DNA from 2 places in the Actinoallomurus sp. NPDC052308 genome. Region 1 is predicted to be linked to the other one. Evidence: riboswitches for the same ligand, from Rfam matches in the RefSeq annotation. Region 1 holds a riboswitch; the other holds the start of a gene.

Region 1 (5,138 bases):
TCCGGTCATCCTGCAGATCAGCGAGAACGCCGTGCGCTACCACTCGGCCCTCGAGCCGATCGCGGTGGCCTGCCTCGCCGCGGCGCGCGCCGCGAAGGTCCCCGTCGCCGTGCACCTGGACCACGCGACCTCCCCCGAGCTCGTACGGGAGGCGGTCGGGCTCGGCCTGGGCTCGGTGATGTTCGACGCGTCCGCGCTGGACTACGACGCCAACGTCGCCACGACCTCCGAGATGACCGCCCACTGCCACGACCACGGCGTGTGGGTCGAGGCGGAGCTCGGCGAGGTGGGCGGCAAGGACGGCGTGCACGCGCCCGGCGCGCGTACCGACCCGGAGGAGGCGGCCCGCTTCGTCGCGGCGACCGGCGTCGACGCGCTCGCGGTCGCGGTCGGCACCTCGCACGCGATGACCGACCGGACCGCGTCGGTGGACCTCGACCTCATCGCGCGGCTCCGCGACGCCGTACCGGTGCCGCTCGTCCTGCACGGATCCTCCGGCGTGCCCGACGCCGACCTGACGCGCGCCGTCGAAGCGGGGATCGTCAAGGTGAACATCGCCACACACCTCAACAAGGTTTTCACCGACGCGGTCCGGGCATATCTGGCCGACCATCCGACGGTTGTGGACACCCGAAAATATCTGGCGCCGGGGCGGGACGCCGTGGCGCGTGAGGTGGCGCGGTTGATCGGCACGGTGCTCACCAGGGGCTGACGGGCTCTTTATCCTCCGTGGCATAGGATCGTCAAGCCCCCGAACGCCGGGAACGCCGATCCGTACCGCGCGACCCTAACGGTAAGTTCGAGGGTTCACGCAGGTCACGGGGGACGAGTGAGTGACAAGGACACCGGCGCCGACGCCGGTGAATTCGCAACGCAGTCAGGGTCTACGCCAACTTCCGAGCCGTCCGGCGCGTCCAACAATGGAGGCGCCGACGGGCTCGAGGCTGCGGCAGGACCGGAGGACGCGGCCGATCCGCGCGGCGCCGCCGAATCGGCAACACCCGTCGAGTCCGGAGCCGCTGATCACCATGACGCCACTCGACCCGACACCGACCCTCGACCCGGCATCGCCCCGGCCGTGCGACCCACGGCGGGCAGCCCGTCAGCGGTCATGGTCGGCGAAAGCCCGTCGACCATGACCGCCGTGCACGCCCTGCCTGAGGGCGAGAAGTCCAAGCCGCCGAAGAAACCGAAGAAGCAGCGGAGCCGGCGGGCCAAGTGGCTCCGCCGCACGACGTACGTCCTCGGCGTGCTGATCCTGCTGCCCGTCGCCGCGTTCGTCGTCGCCTACCTGATGACGCCGGTCCCGAGCTCCGCGCAGCCCGACGCCGTGAAGGAGGCGTCGGTCTTCTACTACAGCGACGGCAGCGTCCTGCTCCGCACCGGCAAGAACCGCCAGCCGGTGCCCCTGTCCCAGGTGCCGAAGCCGGTCCGGGACGCCGTCATCTCGGCGGAGAACCGCAGCTTCTACAGCGACCCCGGCGTGTCCTTCAAGGGCACCGCGCGGGCGTTCTGGGCCACGGCGACCGGCGGGTCGCTACAGGGCGGGTCCACCATCACCCAGCAGATGGTCCGCAACTACTACAGCGGCCTCAGCCAGCAGCGCACCGCGTCGCGGAAGCTCAAGGAGATCATGATCGCGCTCAAGGTCGGGCGCGAGAAGGACAAGAGCTGGATCCTCCAGAATTACCTCAACACCATCTACTTCGGCCGCGACTCCTACAGCATCGAGTCGGCCGCGCAGGCGTACTACGGCAAGGACGTCCAAAAGCTCACCCCGGCCGAGGGCGCGTACCTCGCGGCGGCCATCCAGGTGCCGACCTACGCCGGTGACCTGTCGGTGAAGGGCGCCCTGCCGTACATGCAGGCGCGCTGGAAGTACGTCGTCGACGGCATGGTGCAGATGAAGAGCATCACGCCGCAGGAGGCGGCGGCCATGCGGTTCCCCACGCCGATCAAGCAGAAGACGAAGGACATCTACGGCGGCCAGAAGGGCTACGTGTACGAGCTCGTCAAGGCCGAGCTGAAGCGCATGGGCTACACCGACGACCAGATCGCCAAGGGCGGCCTGAAGGTCCGCACGACGTTCGACAAGGACCTGATGGACGACGCCAAGAAGGCGGTCGAGGACGCCATGCCCTCCGGCGTCTCCAAGAAGGTGATGGCGGGCCTGGTGTCGATCGACCCGTCCAACGGCGAGGTCAACGCGTTCTACGGCGGCAAGGACTACCTGGACCAGGCGTTCAACTCCGCGTTCGACGCCAAGGTGCAGCCGGGATCGGGGTTCAAGCCGTACGTGCTGGCGGCGGCCCTGGACGACGGGATGTCGCTGGACGACTACGTCGACGGCAGCAACGACCAGACGTTCGACGGCAGCGACAAGCCGATCCAGAACGACAACAACGAGGACTTCGGCCCGGTGAACCTCGTCACCGCCACGCAGAACTCCATCAACACCGCCTACGTCAACATCGCCCAGAAGATCGGGAACGACAAGGTGATGAAGATGGCGGAGAAGCTCGGCATCCCCGAGTCGCAGCTCACCGCCAACGGGGCGAACACCGCCGTGACGTTCCCGCTCGGCGTCATCGACGTCAGCGTGGAGCAGCAGGCCGCCGCGTACGCCGCCTTCGCCTCCGAGGGCGTGTACCACGCCCCGCACGTCATCCGGTCGGTCACCGACCGGGACGGCAAGAAGCGCACCGAGCCGACCGACGGCACCCGGGTCTTCAGCAAGCAGGTCGCCCGTGACGCGACGTACGCCATGCAGAAGGTCGTCGACAACGGCACCGGTTACAAGGCCGCGCTGCCCGACCGGAACGCGGCCGGCAAGACCGGCACCACGTCCAGCGGCAAGCAGATCTGGTTCAACGGGTTCATCCCGCAGCTCGCGACCTCGGTGGCCGTCTTCCGGACCGACAACAAGGCGCTCAGCCTGCCCGGCTACTCCGCGTACGGCGGCGACCTGCCGGCCAAGATCTGGCACGACTACCTCGTCAAGGCCGACGAGAACATGTCGGTGAAGCAGTTCGGCGACCCCTCGGTGTACGTCGGCCAGCGTCAGTGGCCGCCGTCGTACGCACCCGTCCAGCCGCGGCCGTACCCGACCTTCTCGCGGCCCCGGACGACTCGGCCGTCGGCGCCGACGCACCCGTCGCCGCCGACGCACCCGTCGCCCCCGCCGACCGGCGGCCCGCCCCCCGGCGGCCCGCCGACCGGCCAGCCGACGGGCCGGGTGTACGACTCCGGCTCGGAGTGAGCGATCCGAGCGCCCGCGGGCGCTCGGACCTCAGTGACGGCCCTTGGCCAGGGCGGCCGGCTGCCGCCGGCCTCAGTGACAGGCCTTGGCCAGGGCGGCCGGCTGCCGCTGGACGGCCGCCTGCATTCCGGAGATGTCGCGCGGGGTCATGCCGGTGCTGACACCCCGCCACTCGGTGGCCATGCCGCTCAGCGTGCGCTTGACCTTCCGGTCGTCGGACTCACGGGCGAGCGCGTCGAACCGGGTGGCGAGGGTCGCCGCCGCCTGCTTCCACCCGGTGATGTCGTCCGGTGAGATGCGGTTGAGCGTCGCGTTGTAGGTCCCGACCGCCTTGACGGCGTCGTCGCACACCTGGCCCTTGTTCGTCCCGACGGCGCAGCCGGCCGCGCACACCGCCACCAGCGCGGCCCCCACCGGCCACCGCCATCCACTCCGCATTACCCGCTCCCTTCGACGTTGCCTGCCGGTATTAGACGCGCGGAAGCGGTCATGTGATCGCGAATAGGCAGAGTCCGGACGGTGCTCTATAATCCCGATCAGGTCACGAGTGCCAGCGTTGAGCCCCGGCTTGCTGGCCGGCAACCCTCCGTCCGTGGCGGGGTGCCCCGGGTGATGACCGGGTTCGGCACGACCGTGCCGGACAAGCGCGGACCCCTCGTGGGGTCCCAGGCCCCGCTGGAGGTGCGTGTTGTCCGCTGTCCTCGATCTGCCCGCCGTCGCCCGTCCCACTCTTCGTGTCGTCGGCGCGGGTGTTCCCGTCCCCGTGGCCGGTGGCCGCACCGTTTCGTACGCGAACCTCGACTACGCGGCGAGCGCGCCCTGTCTGGAGGCGGTGCGCGACGCGCTCGACGCCGCCCTCCCCTACTACAGCAGCGTGCACCGCGGCGCGGGCTACGCGTCGCAGGTGACGACCGACCGGTACGAACGCGCCCGTCGCGTCGTACGCGAGTTCGTCGGCGCCTGGCACCGGGACGCCGTGGTGTTCACCCGCAACACCACCGACGCGATGAACCTCCTCGCGCACGCCCTGCCGCACGGCACCACGGTCGTCGTCTTCGAGTCCGAGCACCACGCGAGCCTGCTGCCCTGGGGGCGCGGCCACCGGGTCGTACGGCTCGCCGCCCCCGACTCCCCGACCGCGGCCGTCACGGCCGCCGGGGAGGCCCTCGCCGCGGCGCCGTCCGGGCCGCGCCTGCTCGTCGTCACCGCCGCGTCGAACGTCACCGGCGAACTGTGGCCCCTCGCCGAGCTCGCCGCCGTCGCCCGCGCGCACGGCGCCCGCATCGCGGTGGACGCCGCGCAGCTCGTCCCGCACCGGCCGTTCGACATGGGCGCGCTCGACGTGGACTACGTCGCCTTCTCCGGGCACAAGCTCTACGCGCCGTTCGGCGCCGGCTGCCTCGTGGGCCGCGCCGACTGGCTGCGCGCCGCGGAGCCGTACCTGCTGGGCGGCGGCGCCACCGCGAGCGTCGGCGAGCACGTGACGTGGTCCACCGACCCGCAGCAGCGGCACGAGGCCGGCACGCCGAACGTCCTCGGCGTCGTCGCCCTCGCCGCCGCCTGCGAGGCGCTGACCGACTGGGACGCCCTCGTCGCGGAGGAGGAGCGGCTCCTGGCGCGGCTGCGGAGGGGGCTGGCGGCGATCCCCGGCGTACGGGAGCTGTCGCTGTGGGGCGACCGGCATCCGCGCGTCGGCATCGTGTCGTTCGTCGTGGAGGGGCGCGAGTCCCGTGCCGTCGCCACGGCGCTCTCCGAGGAGTACGGCATCGGCGTGCGCGACGGGAAGTTCTGCGCGCACCCCCTCGTCCGGCGGCTGGTCGGCGCGGGAGACGGCGGCTGCGGCGACGGTGACGGCACCGCCCTGCGGGCGAGCATCGGC
Region 2 (5,138 bases), on a different contig from region 1:
TCCCAGCCCGCGTCGCCGAACTCGTCGGAGATCTCGGCCGCCATCCGCTGCACGGCGGCGGTGTACTCGCGGTACTCCGGCAGGTCGTGCCGCGAGGGGTAGGCGAAGGCCAGGTGCACGACCCGGCCGTGCCACTCCGGATGCTTGGCCAGCAGTTCCCGGTAGGCCGCGAGCCCCCGCACGATGTTCTTGGACAGCTCGGTGCGGTCGATCCGCACGATCAGCTTGCGATCGCCGACCTGCTCGCGCAGGGCCTGTCTGCGGGCCCGCACGTCGGATTCGGCGGCGCGGGCGCGCAGCGACACGCCGTCGACGCCGAGCCCGTGCACGCCGACCCGGGTGACGCGCCCGGCGTGGACGACCGTACGGGCGACGCGGTCGACCTTCGCCCGCAGCACGGAGGCGCAGCAGTCGATGAACGCGTCGGCCCAGTGCTCGGCGTGGAAACCGGCGTGGTCGGCGCCGAGGACGCCCTCGAGCACCTGGCGGCCGATGTCGTCGGGCAGCAGGCAGTAATACTCCGGGGGCGCCCACGGCGTGTGCGAGAAGTGCGCGATCTTCAGGTCGGGGCGGCGCTCCCGCAGCATGCCCGGGGCGAGCGTCAGGTGGTAGTCCTGGATCGCCACCTTCGCGCCGGGCCGGGCGTCCCGGGCGAGCGCGTCGGCGAACGCCGCGTTGTACGCCTCGTACGACTGCCAATCCCGCCGGGAGCGCGCGTCGAAGTGCGGGCTGTTCGGGGTGTCGTACAGCATGTGGTGGACGAACCACAGCGTCGAGTTGGCGACGGCGTTGTACGCGCGGTGGAAGGTGCCGGCCGGGATGTCCAGCATGCGGACCGCGCCGGCGCCGTACTCGTCCAGCCGCCCGTCCTCCGCCCGGCGGACCGCGGCGCGGTCGGCGTCCGACAGCGCCGCGCAGATCCACAGGATGTCCCCGTCCAGGCCGGCCATGGCCGAGACCAGACCGCCGCCGCCGCGCCGGACCGAGAGCGTGCCGTCGTCGGCGAGCTTGAAGGAGACGGGTCCGCGGTTGGACGCGACCAGGACCTGCGAGTCATCCATGTGGGGAGCGTAACCGGAGGACGTGAACGGGGGGCGAGGAAGGTCCAGTGGTCGGACACTTCGGGATGACATTCCACACAGGTCCCACTCCGGGCCGCCCGGGCATGTCACCCCGCTGAATCCGCACGTGGACAGGGCCTGTCGACGACGCGCCCCCGGACGGGAGCGGGCCGGAACCGGCCGCGCCGGCGTCTCGGGACCTGAGACGCGCTTGGCGGAGAACCGGTCGGTCACGTATACAAGTCGTCGGACGACAACTTAATAACGCTCATCCAGAGGGGTGGAGGGACCGGCCCGTTGAAGCCCCGGCAACCCTCCCGGACATGCGGTTCACAGCGTGCGACGACGCGTCGCCGACTCGCCCCAGCGAGGCCGCCCGGGACAGGTGCCAACTCCGGCTCGTGACCAAGGTGGCACGGGAAAGATGAGGAGAAAGGCCTCGCTTCATGTCGCAGACCGCCGCCCGAAACCTCGGCCCCGCGACCGCATTGACGTGCCGTGAATGCGGACAGTCCTACGATCTGGGCCCTCGCTACGCCTGTGAGCTGTGTTTCGGCCCCCTTGAGGTCTCCTACGACCACACCGGCGTGACCCGGGAGCAGATCGAGTCCGGGCCGCGCAACATCTGGCGTTACCGGGGCCTGCTGCCGGTTCCGTCGAACGTCATCGACACGCCGAACACCGAGCCCGGCTTCACCCGCCTCGTACGCGCCGACAACCTCGCCGAGTCGCTGGGCCTGCGGTCGCTGTGGGTCAAGGACGACAGCGGCAACCCCACCCACTCCTTCAAGGACCGCGTGGTGGCGGTCGCGCTCGCCGCCGCCCGTGAGCTGGGTTTCAAGGTGCTGGCCTGCCCGTCCACCGGTAACCTCGCCAACGCGGTCGCGGCCGCGGCGGCGCGCGCCGGCATCCGCAGCGCCGTCTTCGTGCCCTCCGACCTCGAGAGCCAGAAGATCATCACGACGGCGGTGTACGGCGGGACGTTCGTCACCGTCGACGGCAACTACGACGACGTCAACCGGCTGGCCTCCGAGCTCGCCGGTGAGCAGGAGGACTGGGCGTTCGTCAACGTGAACGTGCGGCCGTACTACGCCGAGGGTTCCAAGACCATCGGGTACGAGATCGCCGAGCAGCTCGGCTGGCGGCTGCCCGAGCAGATCGTGGTCCCGGTCGCGTCCGGCTCGCAGCTCACGAAGATCGACAAGGCGTTCCAGGAGTTCATCAAGCTCGGCCTGGTCGAGGACCGGCCGTACAAGATCTTCGGCGCCCAGGCGACCGGCTGCTCGCCCGTCTCGGCCGCGTTCAAGGCCGGCCACGACGTCGTGCAGCCCGTCAAGCCCTCGACCATCGCCAAGTCCCTCGCGATCGGCAACCCGGCCGACGGGCCGTACGTCCTCGACGCCGTGCGCCGCACCGGAGGGGCCGTCGAGGACGTCTCGGACGAAGAGGTCGTCGACAGCATCGGCCTGCTCGCCCGCACCGAGGGCATCTTCGGGGAGACGGCGGGCGGCGTGACGCTGGGCGCGCTGCGCAAGTTGCTGTCGGCCGGTGTGCTCGACCCCGACGCCGAGACGGTGTTCATCAACTCCGGTGACGGCCTCAAGACCCTGGACGCGGTGGCCCCGGTCGCCAAGCCGTCCGCGAACATCGCCCCGACCCTCGAGGCATTCCGAAAGGCAGGTCTGGCGTGAGCTCGATCAGTGTCCGCATCCCGACGATCCTGCGCAGCTACACGGGCGGCGAGGCCGAGGTGAAGGCGACGGGATCGACCGTGCGCGAGGTCGTCGCCGACCTGGAGGCCAACTACTCCGGCATCGCCGCCCGCATCCTCGACGACAACGGCAGGATCCGGCGGTTCGTCAACGTGTACGTGGGTGAGGAGGACGTGCGGTTCGCCGACGGCCTCGACACGGCCACGCCCGACGGCGCCCAGATCTCCATCATCCCGGCCGTCGCCGGCGGCTGATCCGCTGAACCTACGGCTGAACCGCGGAGTTCGCGGCTGATCCGCTGATCCGCCGAACCTGCGGCCGTCGTCCCGGGCGGGCGACGGCGCTCACGGGTGACACCCCGTGAGCGAGACTCCCCGCGATCCCCGGTGTTCACCGAGTCCATCGACTCGGCGAGCACCGGGGATCATGCGTTGGGCCGCCGAAATGTCGGACTCGAGGTGGTCTGCTCCACGCTCCTGAGCGGGAATTGCGTTTTCCTTATCCGGATTTTTGGACATCGACGGTTAGTTCCGGTTCGGGGATCCCGACTTTTGACCAGCATCGGCCGCCCGCACTTCTGGGGTAAAGGCTGTTCCACGGACGGTAGCCGTGTGTAGGGTCGGCGATGGCCGCCGCAGCCGAGTCGGCGGGCGATCGACGGGTTCCGCAGTGGTCCGCGGGCTCGAATCAGTAACCGTGGCCATTGGTCGCGGGAATTGCCCGGGTGGGAGTTGTTTGGAATGGCGCAAGGCACCGTCAAATGGTTCAACGCGGACAAAGGCTACGGCTTCATCGCGGTCGACGGTGGCAGGGATGTGTTCGTGCACTACTCGGCCATCGTCGCGGATGGCTACCGCAGCCTCGAGCAGGGGCAGCGGGTCGAGTTCGAGATCACGCAGAGCGACCGCGGGCCGCAGGCGGACGCGGTTCGGGCGCTCTAAGTCCCATAGCCTGACGGAGGCCCGGCGCTTCGGCGCCGGGCCTCCGGCCGTGGAGCGCGCTCCGGCGACCGCCGCCCCGCCGCGTGCCTTCGGGCGCACGCCCGCGCCGCTGGATCGTCCCCGGCTCGCCGGGATCGTCCCTCCGGCCGCCTGGGCCATCCCTTCGCCCCTCGTCCGGCGCGCGTCCTCCCCGTACGACCACCGCCTCCTCACCTTGGCCTATACGGTGAAGCCGCATTGGCGAGATGTTCACCCTGGTGAGGGTCGACTCCGCTTGCACTCTCAGGGGGAGAGTGCTAAACAAGCGGTTGGCACTCTAGTATTGAGAGTGCCAACCAAGTGATCGAGGCGATGAGGCCTCGCATCCGGCGACGGAATGGAAGTCGTCGGGTGGGGCCGTCCGTCGCGGGCGTCGACTCGATCCGCGTGAAAGCCACCCCGTTCCGGGAGGATCTGGAGCCTATGGCTGCAAAGATGATCGCGTTCGACGAGGACGCGCGGCGCGGCCTCGAGCGCGGCATGAACCAGCTTGCCGACGCCGTGAAGGTGACCCTCGGTCCCAAGGGCCGCAACGTCGTTCTGGAGAAGAAGTGGGGCGCTCCCACGATCACCAACGACGGTGTCTCCATCGCCAAGGAGATCGAGCTCGAGGACCCGTGGGAGAAGATCGGGGCCGAGCTCGTCAAAGAGGTCGCGAAGAAGACCGACGACGTAGCCGGTGACGGCACGACGACGGCGACCGTGCTGGCCCAGGCGCTGGTCCGTGAGGGCCTTCGCAACGTCGCCGCCGGCGCCAACCCGATGTCCCTGAAGCGGGGCATCGAGTCGGCGGTGGAGCGCGTCAGCGAGCAGCTGTCCCACATCGCGAAGGACGTCGAGACCAAGGAGCAGATCGCCTCCACGGCCTCGATCTCCGCCGGCGACACCTCGATCGGCGAGATGATCGCCGAGGCGATGGACAAGGTCGGCAAGGAAGGCGTCATCACGGTCGAGGAGAGCCAGACCTTCGGTCTGGAGCTCGAGCTGACCGAGGGCATGCGCTTCGACAAGGGCTACATCTCGCACTACTTCGTGACGGACCCGGAGCGTATGGAGGCCGTCTTCGACGACCCGTACATCCTGATCGTCAGCTCGAAGATCTCGGCGAACAAGGACCTGGTTCCGATTCTGGAGCAGGTCATGCAGGCCGGCAAGCCGCTGGTCATCATCGCCGAGGACGTCGAGGGCGAGGCCCTGGCGACCCTGGTCGTCAACAAGATCCGCGGTGTCTTCAAGTCCGTCGCCGTCAAGGCCCCGGGCTTCGGCGACCGCCGCAAGGCCATGCTGCAGGACATCGCGATCCTGACCGGTGGCCAGGTCATCAGCGAGGACATCGGCCTCAAGCTGGAGAACACCACGCTGGACATGCTCGGCCAGGCCAAGCG

What was found. Region 1 has a riboswitch for S-adenosylmethionine ahead of AB0L00_RS21335 (aminotransferase class V-fold PLP-dependent enzyme). Riboswitches for the same ligand answer to the same signal wherever they lie in the genome.
Region 2: another riboswitch for S-adenosylmethionine. It lies ahead of thrC (threonine synthase); the one in region 1 lies ahead of AB0L00_RS21335 (aminotransferase class V-fold PLP-dependent enzyme).

The regions. Positions count from the first base shown of each region.
Region 1 covers NZ_JBFAUM010000007.1:251,259-256,396, reverse strand. The annotation lists gene AB0L00_RS21350 (class II fructose-bisphosphate aldolase) at 1-712, shown strand, start outside; gene AB0L00_RS21345 (transglycosylase domain-containing protein) at 1,145-3,259, shown strand; gene AB0L00_RS21340 (hypothetical protein) at 3,332-3,697, opposite strand; SAM riboswitch class IV at 3,799-3,912, shown strand; gene AB0L00_RS21335 (aminotransferase class V-fold PLP-dependent enzyme) at 3,948-5,138, shown strand, end outside.
Region 2 covers NZ_JBFAUM010000002.1:777,020-782,157, reverse strand. The annotation lists gene AB0L00_RS09725 (trehalose-6-phosphate synthase) at 1-1,061, opposite strand, end outside; SAM riboswitch class I at 1,327-1,492, shown strand; gene thrC (threonine synthase) at 1,508-2,752, shown strand; gene AB0L00_RS09715 (MoaD/ThiS family protein) at 2,749-3,027, shown strand; gene AB0L00_RS09710 (cold-shock protein) at 3,514-3,714, shown strand; gene groL (chaperonin GroEL) at 4,177-5,138, shown strand, end outside.